Regions from separate parts of the Streptomyces sp. NPDC048484 genome, predicted to be linked through region 2. Evidence: riboswitches for the same ligand, from Rfam matches in the RefSeq annotation. Region 2 holds a riboswitch; the other holds the start of a gene.
The links. Region 2 has a riboswitch for cyclic di-AMP ahead of AB0D14_RS37195 (M23 family metallopeptidase). Riboswitches for the same ligand answer to the same signal wherever they lie in the genome.

Region 1 (3,397 bases), on a different contig from region 2:
CACGTCGACGACTGTCTCGTCGGCGCCCGACATCATCGCGCCGAATCGTCCGGCCACGGCGATCAGTGAGCCGGTCTTGCCGCCCAGCACGTCCATGTAGTGGTCGACCGGGTCACGACCGTCACGCGGTCCGGCCGTTTCGAGGATCTGGCCGGTGACGAGCCTCTCGAAGGCCTCCGCCTGGATGCGTACGGCCTCGGGGCCCAGATCGGCCAGTATGTGCGAGGCACGGGCGAAGAGGAAGTCGCCGGTGAGGACCGCGACCGAGTTGCCCCAGCGGCTGTTGGCGCTGGGCACCCCGCGGCGCACGTCCGCCTCGTCCATCACGTCGTCGTGGTACAGCGTGGCGAGGTGGGTCAGCTCGACGACGACCGCCGAAGGCACGATGCCCGGCGCGTACGGGTCGCCGAACTGGGCGGCGAGCGTCACGAGCAGCGGCCGGAACCGCTTGCCGCCCGCACGCACGAGGTGCTGTGCGGCCTCCGTGATGAACGGGACCTCGCTCTTGGTGGCCTCGAGCAGTCCCTCCTCGACAGCTGCCAGTCCGGCCTGGACATCGGCTTCGAGAGCCTGGTCCCGCACGCTCAGCCCGAACGGCCCGACGACGGTCACGAGGGTCTCCTGTCTGCTGACGCTCTCAACGGCGGTCTCTGGATGCTCTGGGTGTGCTGCGTGCTGTGGGTGTTTGTCGATGTGTCGCTGCCGGCACTCAAGTCAGCGTATCCGGTCGTCTTTCGATCACGATGAGCGCCCGCCCGTCACCCGCCGCCACCCTGCCGGACACGCTCCACCTGGCCCCTTTTGCCCCGTCGGCCAGGCCGGGCCGTATTGGATCACAGGCGGCATGCTCTTGATCTGCTGATATGACTGATGCGACCGATACAGCTGATACATCATGAAAGAGTCACCCTTTTCAGGAAGTGTTGAATCCTGTCCCACTTCCTGCCGGGGCTCGGCGACATCCTCCGGAGACCTCCGGCCTGTCGGCCACCGTGAAGCCACCGAGGTGACATCCGCACGCATCCGCACACCCTCCCCCCACGAGACGATCCACGAGTGAACATCCGCGTTCCCCTCACAGACGGAACCAATGCTCTACGCGTCTCTCTACGCGCGTGTGCGTGACACCCGAAGCCCCACGCGCGCTCCACGCGCATGTGACGCCCCCTCACGAACGAACCCGTACCGGCTCCACTCCCGCCTCCGCGACGGGACCCCGACGACTCCTCACCCCTCGTCACCATCCCTCGCCACCCGAGGCGTCCTGGACCTGACAGGCCGTCACGGTCGCGACCGCGCGACTCCGTGAGAATCGGGCCCTACGAAGGATGCGCTTTTCGATACGAACTCGGCCCGGGCCGCGCTTTTCTGATGCACCTCCGCAGAACAATGCCTGGCTGTTTTCGTGCGGATGCCGATGAATTGACGCGCCAGCTCGATACCCGCTCACCGGGTCGACGACGAGCCCCGCCCCCTCTCACGAGCTCTCACGGGCTCACCACCCTGCGGCCGCGAAACCTCGCCATCCGACATCCAGAGCACCGGGCAAATCCCCCTCCTTTCGGGCATTCCGCGCCTCTCGCGCACCATAAGGCACCAGAACCCCCCAAAGGCGCGACTTGCCCGAATTGCTTATCGGTTTCCTTAATTAACCATCTGCGTCAGTGAATTGGGTCACGCCTGTCCGAAGTGATCGTTTCATAGTGCCCGTCGATTTCCGTTCACGGAAAGCAAGTTGAACTTTGCCTTCCGTATGGATCAAGGGATATTCGTCAGACAACGCAGGTCATGACCATCGCCGTGTGAATTCGGGGCTTGTTATCGGCATGTGCTCTCGCATACGTTCACGTCACTCCGGACGGATCGCCTAATCCTGCCGCCGACCGGAAAACCCAGCCACCCATTCACTCGCGTACGGCAGGAGCGGGGGACCCAGGTAAGCCGCCGGTCCGGATATCGGAACGGCTAGGGGTGTAATCGCGTACAGCACGCGGCCGGGCATCTCCCGCCCGAACCCGACAGCTCACCTCGCAGGCGCCGGAGAGGAATTCGTCATGTCCGCACGCGGTAAGCACCGCCGCCCCGGTAAGAGCACCCTCACCCGTGGCATCGTCGCCGCGGGAACGGGGGGTGCCGCGCTCGCGCTCCCCATCGTGGGGGCCACCGGCGCCCACGCCGCACAGCCGGCCCAGGCCGCCTCGGCCGCGGTCCCGCAGGTCTCGCTGGTCACGTACAAGGTGGTCGAGGGCGACACCCTCGCCAAGATCGCCAAGGCGCACACCACGGGCGACTGGAAGAAGCTGTACAAGGCCAACCGCGCGGTCATCGGTGACGACCCGGCGGCCATCCGCCCGGGCCTCAAGCTGACCGTGGGCACCAAGAACGCCAAGACCTCGGGGAAGACGGCCAAGGCGACCACGGCGTCCGCCGCCACCCCGGCCTCCGCGAAGACCTACACGGACGACCTCGACGGCTGGATCAGGGAGTCGCTCGACATCATGGCCCAGCAGGGAATCCCGGGCACCTACGACGGAATCCAGCGCAACATCATCCGCGAGTCGTCGGGCAACCCGCAGGCCATGAACAACTGGGACTCCAACGCGGTCGCCGGTACGCCGTCCAAGGGGCTCCTCCAGGTCATCGACCCGACCTTCACGGCGTACCACGTGACCGGCACGTCGCTGGACCCCTTCGACCCGGTCGCCAACATCACGGCGGCGTGCAACTACGCCGCCGCGAGGTACGGCTCGATCGACAACGTCTTCGGGGCCTACTGACCGGCGCCCGAACCGGTGCTCCGACCGACGCCCTGACCGGCCACCCGACCGGATTGCCGACCGGCCCCTCCAGCGGCTTGCCCGCCGGTACGGGGGCCCGTCGGCCGGTCGGCCCGGCCGACGGAGAACATCCGCTCCAGGACCACCGCGATGCCGTCGTCCTCGTTCGAGGAAGTGATCTCGTCGGCGACGGACTTGAGTTCGGGATGCGCGTTGGCCATCGCGACCCCGCGCGCCGCCCAGTCGAACATGGGGATGTCGTTGGGCATGTCCCCGAAGGCGACGGTCTGTGCCGCTGTCAGGCCCAGATGTCTGGCGGCAAGCGCCAGACCGGTCGCCTTCGTGATGCCGCATGGCTGAAGTTCGACGGTACCGGGGCCGGACATCGTGACGTTGGCGAGGGAACCGACCGCTCCACGCGCGGCGGACGCCAACTCGTCGTCGGAGAGCAGGGGATGACGCAGCAGCACCTTGCTGATGGGCTCCGTCCAGAGGTCGTCGCGGCGCAGCACCCGTACCGCCGGAAGCGTCGGGTGCGGCATCTCGTAGCCCGGCTCGATGAGTGTGAGGCCGTCGACCCCGTCCTGGTCGACGGCTGCGTACACCTCGCCGACCTCCGC
Region 2 (3,397 bases):
CGCGCCGCCCGGGTCGCCGCCGGGCGGCCGGAGTACCCGCTCAAGGTCACCGTCAGCGGCACCGGCGACCTCGACCCCGCCGCCAACTTCTGGTCCACCGGCGGCGAGAAGATCGTCTACACGTCCGACGAGGGCGCCCGGACGGCCACCCACGCACTGCGCGGGCTGGGCGTCGACGTCGTTTCCGTGGGACCCGGCCTGGACTGGCGGGCCGTACTCACCCATCTGCACGACGTCCGGGGCGTGCGGCGGCTCATGGTCGAGGGCGGCGGCCGGGTCCACACCCAGCTTCTCCTGCAGGGGCTCGCCGACGAGCTGCAGCTCGCCCTCGCGCCGCTCGTGGTGGGGCAGCCGCACGCGCCGCAGCTGTTCGGGTCCGGGGCGTACCCCGGCGGCCCCCGCAGCCGGCTGCGGCTGGTCGAGACGCGACCCGTGGGGGACGTGGTGCTCATGCGGTACGTGCCCACCGCGCCCGGTACCGGGCCCGTCCCCTCGGCCGCCGACCACCGGTGGCTGGAGCTCGCCTGCGAACTGGCCGTACAGTGCCCGCCCTCACGGACGGCGTTCAGCGTCGGCGCGGTCGTCGTCGCGGCCGACGGTACGGAGCTGGCCCGCGGGTACTCCCGTGAGTCCGACCCCGTCTCGCACGCCGAGGAGGTCGCGCTCGCCAAGATCGAGCCCGGCGACCCCCGGCTCCCGGCCGCCACGGTCTACAGCAGCCTGGAGCCCTGCGCCCGCCGCGCCTCGCGGCCCGCGCCCTGTGCCCGGCTGATCCTCGACGCGGGCGTACGCCGGGTCGTCACCGCGTGGCGCGAGCCCGACACGTTCGTGGCGGCGGCGGACGGGAACGGCCTGCTGGCCGCGGAAGGCGCCGACGTGCTGGTGCTCCCGGAGTACGAAAGCGCGGCGAAAGCACCCAACCGGCACCTGGGCTGAGCCCCGCCCTTTACCCGTGTGCTTCGGGTCCCGCGAATGGAGTACAGTGGTCTTTAACGGCGCGGGGTGGAGCAGCTCGGTAGCTCGCTGGGCTCATAACCCAGAGGTCGCAGGTTCAAATCCTGTCCCCGCTACTGAAGGCCTGAGGCCGGAATCCAATGGATTCCGGCCTCAGGTGTTTTTCTGGGTTCGCGCGGACCACACGGACCACGCGGTTCAGGCGGGCGGCTGGATGAAGCCCCTGCGGGCGGGTTTTCGACCAAGGGGAATCCGACGCACCAGAAACTTCGCATGCTTGTCCACCCGTGCGGACCGGAGGGCTCAGCCGATCTCTGGTGGCTCCCCGAGGCCGCTCGGCGTGACCTTCCCGGGCCCGTGTTACCGGCAGTAGTCGGACGACGCCGCTGCGCATAAGGACTGACGCACCGTCAAAAATCCGGCGCCTGTGAATGTCGATCAACTCGCCCGATTTACCCCGCTCATCACCTGTAAGTCCAGGCCGGGGGCCTTAACGATCATCCAGAACAGCTTGGAATCAGGTGCCCGGGTCTATTAACGTTCGATAACGCAGCGCGGTTGTCCCAGCCGTCACAAGAGACGGCTCCGTGCGCACGCGCCGAATCCCGCAAGGGAACCGGGGAACCACCTACATGGGGTGAATCGCGCGTCTTTCGCGGTGGAGTACACCGCGGTTGACACGCGTAGGAGACCTTCCTGCTCCGAACCCGTCAGCTAACCCGGTAGGCGAGAAGGAAGGAAAGGAGCGCGCCCACGTGGCGTCCAACCGGTCTGCCCCCACACCCTCGTTCACGCCGAATGAGTTGATGGGTGAGTCCTCGGGTGAGAAGAAGCCAGACACCTTCGCGTACGGTGCCCGTAAGGACGAGGAGACCTGGGAGGCCTGGAATCCCACCGCGGACACCGTCGTTCCCATCCGCGGCCGGCACCGCGTCTCCAAGCAGCGCGGCGGAGGGCTCGCCCGTAGCTCGACCGTTCTGGGCGTCGGTGTCATAGCCGCCGTCGGCGCGGGTGGCATGGCCTCCGCGCAGACCGGCAAGCCGCCGGTGTCGATCTCGGTCCCCGACCTGCCGAACGTGGGCTCGCTGATCTCGGAGGACGAGGCTCCCGAGGGCTCCAGCACTCCGCTCACCGCTGCCGGCCTCACCACCGTCGAAGCCGAGCAGGGCAACGCGGACGCCGGTGAGGCCCTGCGCGCCCGCATCATGCTCCAGGCCGAGTTCCAGCAGGACCAGGTGGACCGCGAGGCCCAGCAGGCCGCCGAGACCGCCGCCGCGAAGAAGGCATCCACGCTCGCGGCCAAGGAACAGGACGCGGCGAAGGCCAAGGCCGCCGCCGCCGAGCAGAAGAAGAAGGACGCGGCCAAGGCGAAGGCCGAGGCCGCGCGCTTCGCCGAACTCGCCAAGCAGTACACGCTGCCCACCTCCTCGTACACGATCACTTCGACCTTCGGGCAGTCCGGCTCGCTCTGGTCCTCGGGTCAGCACACCGGCCTGGACTTCGCCGCTCCCACGGGTACCCCGATCAAGGCCATTCACAGCGGCACGATCACAGAGGCGGGCTGGAACGGCTCGTACGGCTACCGCACGGTCCTCACGCTCGACGACGGTACGGAGCTCTGGTACGCCCACCAGTCGTCGATCGGTGTCAGCGTCGGGCAGAAGGTCAGCACGGGCGAGGTCATCGGCCGCGTGGGCGCGACCGGCAACGTCACCGGGGCGCACCTCCACCTTGAGGTCCACACCAGCGGCGGCAGCGGGATCGACCCGATGACCTGGCTGCGGGGCAACGGCCTCAACCCGTAGGCCCCCGCAACTCGCAGACCCCCGCAACCCGTAGGCCCCCCGCCTCTCCCGCCCGCCCTTGGCGGTAGCGCGGGAGGCGTATTGCGGACGGCCCGTTCCCGTACACGCGGCGCTCACCGAACCGGGGGGTGCCCCTTTTCGGCATCCGACCGCCCGGCGCCCTCAGCCGCACGGCTTCTCAGGAGCGGTACGGGTTGTATGCCGGGTACTGGGGTTGGGGTGCGGGGGATTGGGCTGCCGGGTACTGGGGTGCCGGGGATTGGGCTGCCGGGTGGGCGTGCGGGTAGCCGTACGTCGGCCAGGGTGACGGTGCCGGGGCGGTTGCCCTGGCCGCGTACTCCAGGGCCGGGCGGGCCGGTTCCCGGCGGGCCCACAGCTCGTGGAGCAGCTCCCGCTCGCGTACGGCGAAGTCGGCGCCCGCGCGGCCCCGGCGGCCCCGGTGGCGCAGGAACGCCAGCGACGTCGCGTACGCCTCGTACTCCGCCACCGCCCGGCCCGCGTCCCGCCCGCCGTGGTGGGTGGCGTACTCCCGGGCCAGCCGCCGTGCCTTCATCGAGCCGAGGACGAACGGTTCGGGCGGGGCGAGCCAGCCGGCCATGGCGTACGACGGCAGTTCGGTGCGGACCGTGCCCAGTTCG

Region 1: another riboswitch for cyclic di-AMP. It lies ahead of AB0D14_RS05490 (LysM peptidoglycan-binding domain-containing protein); the one in region 2 lies ahead of AB0D14_RS37195 (M23 family metallopeptidase).

What each region holds. Positions count from the first base shown of each region.
Region 1 covers NZ_JBEZJY010000004.1:165,196-168,592, reverse strand. Annotated here, with positions in the region: gene AB0D14_RS05495 (polyprenyl synthetase family protein) at 1-612, opposite strand, end outside; cyclic di-AMP (ydaO/yuaA leader) riboswitch at 1,888-2,050, shown strand; gene AB0D14_RS05490 (LysM peptidoglycan-binding domain-containing protein) at 2,055-2,777, shown strand; partial or broken gene AB0D14_RS05485 (HAD family hydrolase) at 2,903-3,397, opposite strand, start outside.
Region 2 covers NZ_JBEZJY010000052.1:20,630-24,026, reverse strand. Annotated here, with positions in the region: gene AB0D14_RS37205 (dihydrofolate reductase family protein) at 1-936, shown strand, start outside; tRNA gene AB0D14_RS37200 (tRNA-Met) at 997-1,070, shown strand; cyclic di-AMP (ydaO/yuaA leader) riboswitch at 1,541-1,698, shown strand; gene AB0D14_RS37195 (M23 family metallopeptidase) at 1,761-2,759, shown strand; gene AB0D14_RS37190 (PrsW family glutamic-type intramembrane protease) at 2,938-3,397, opposite strand, start outside.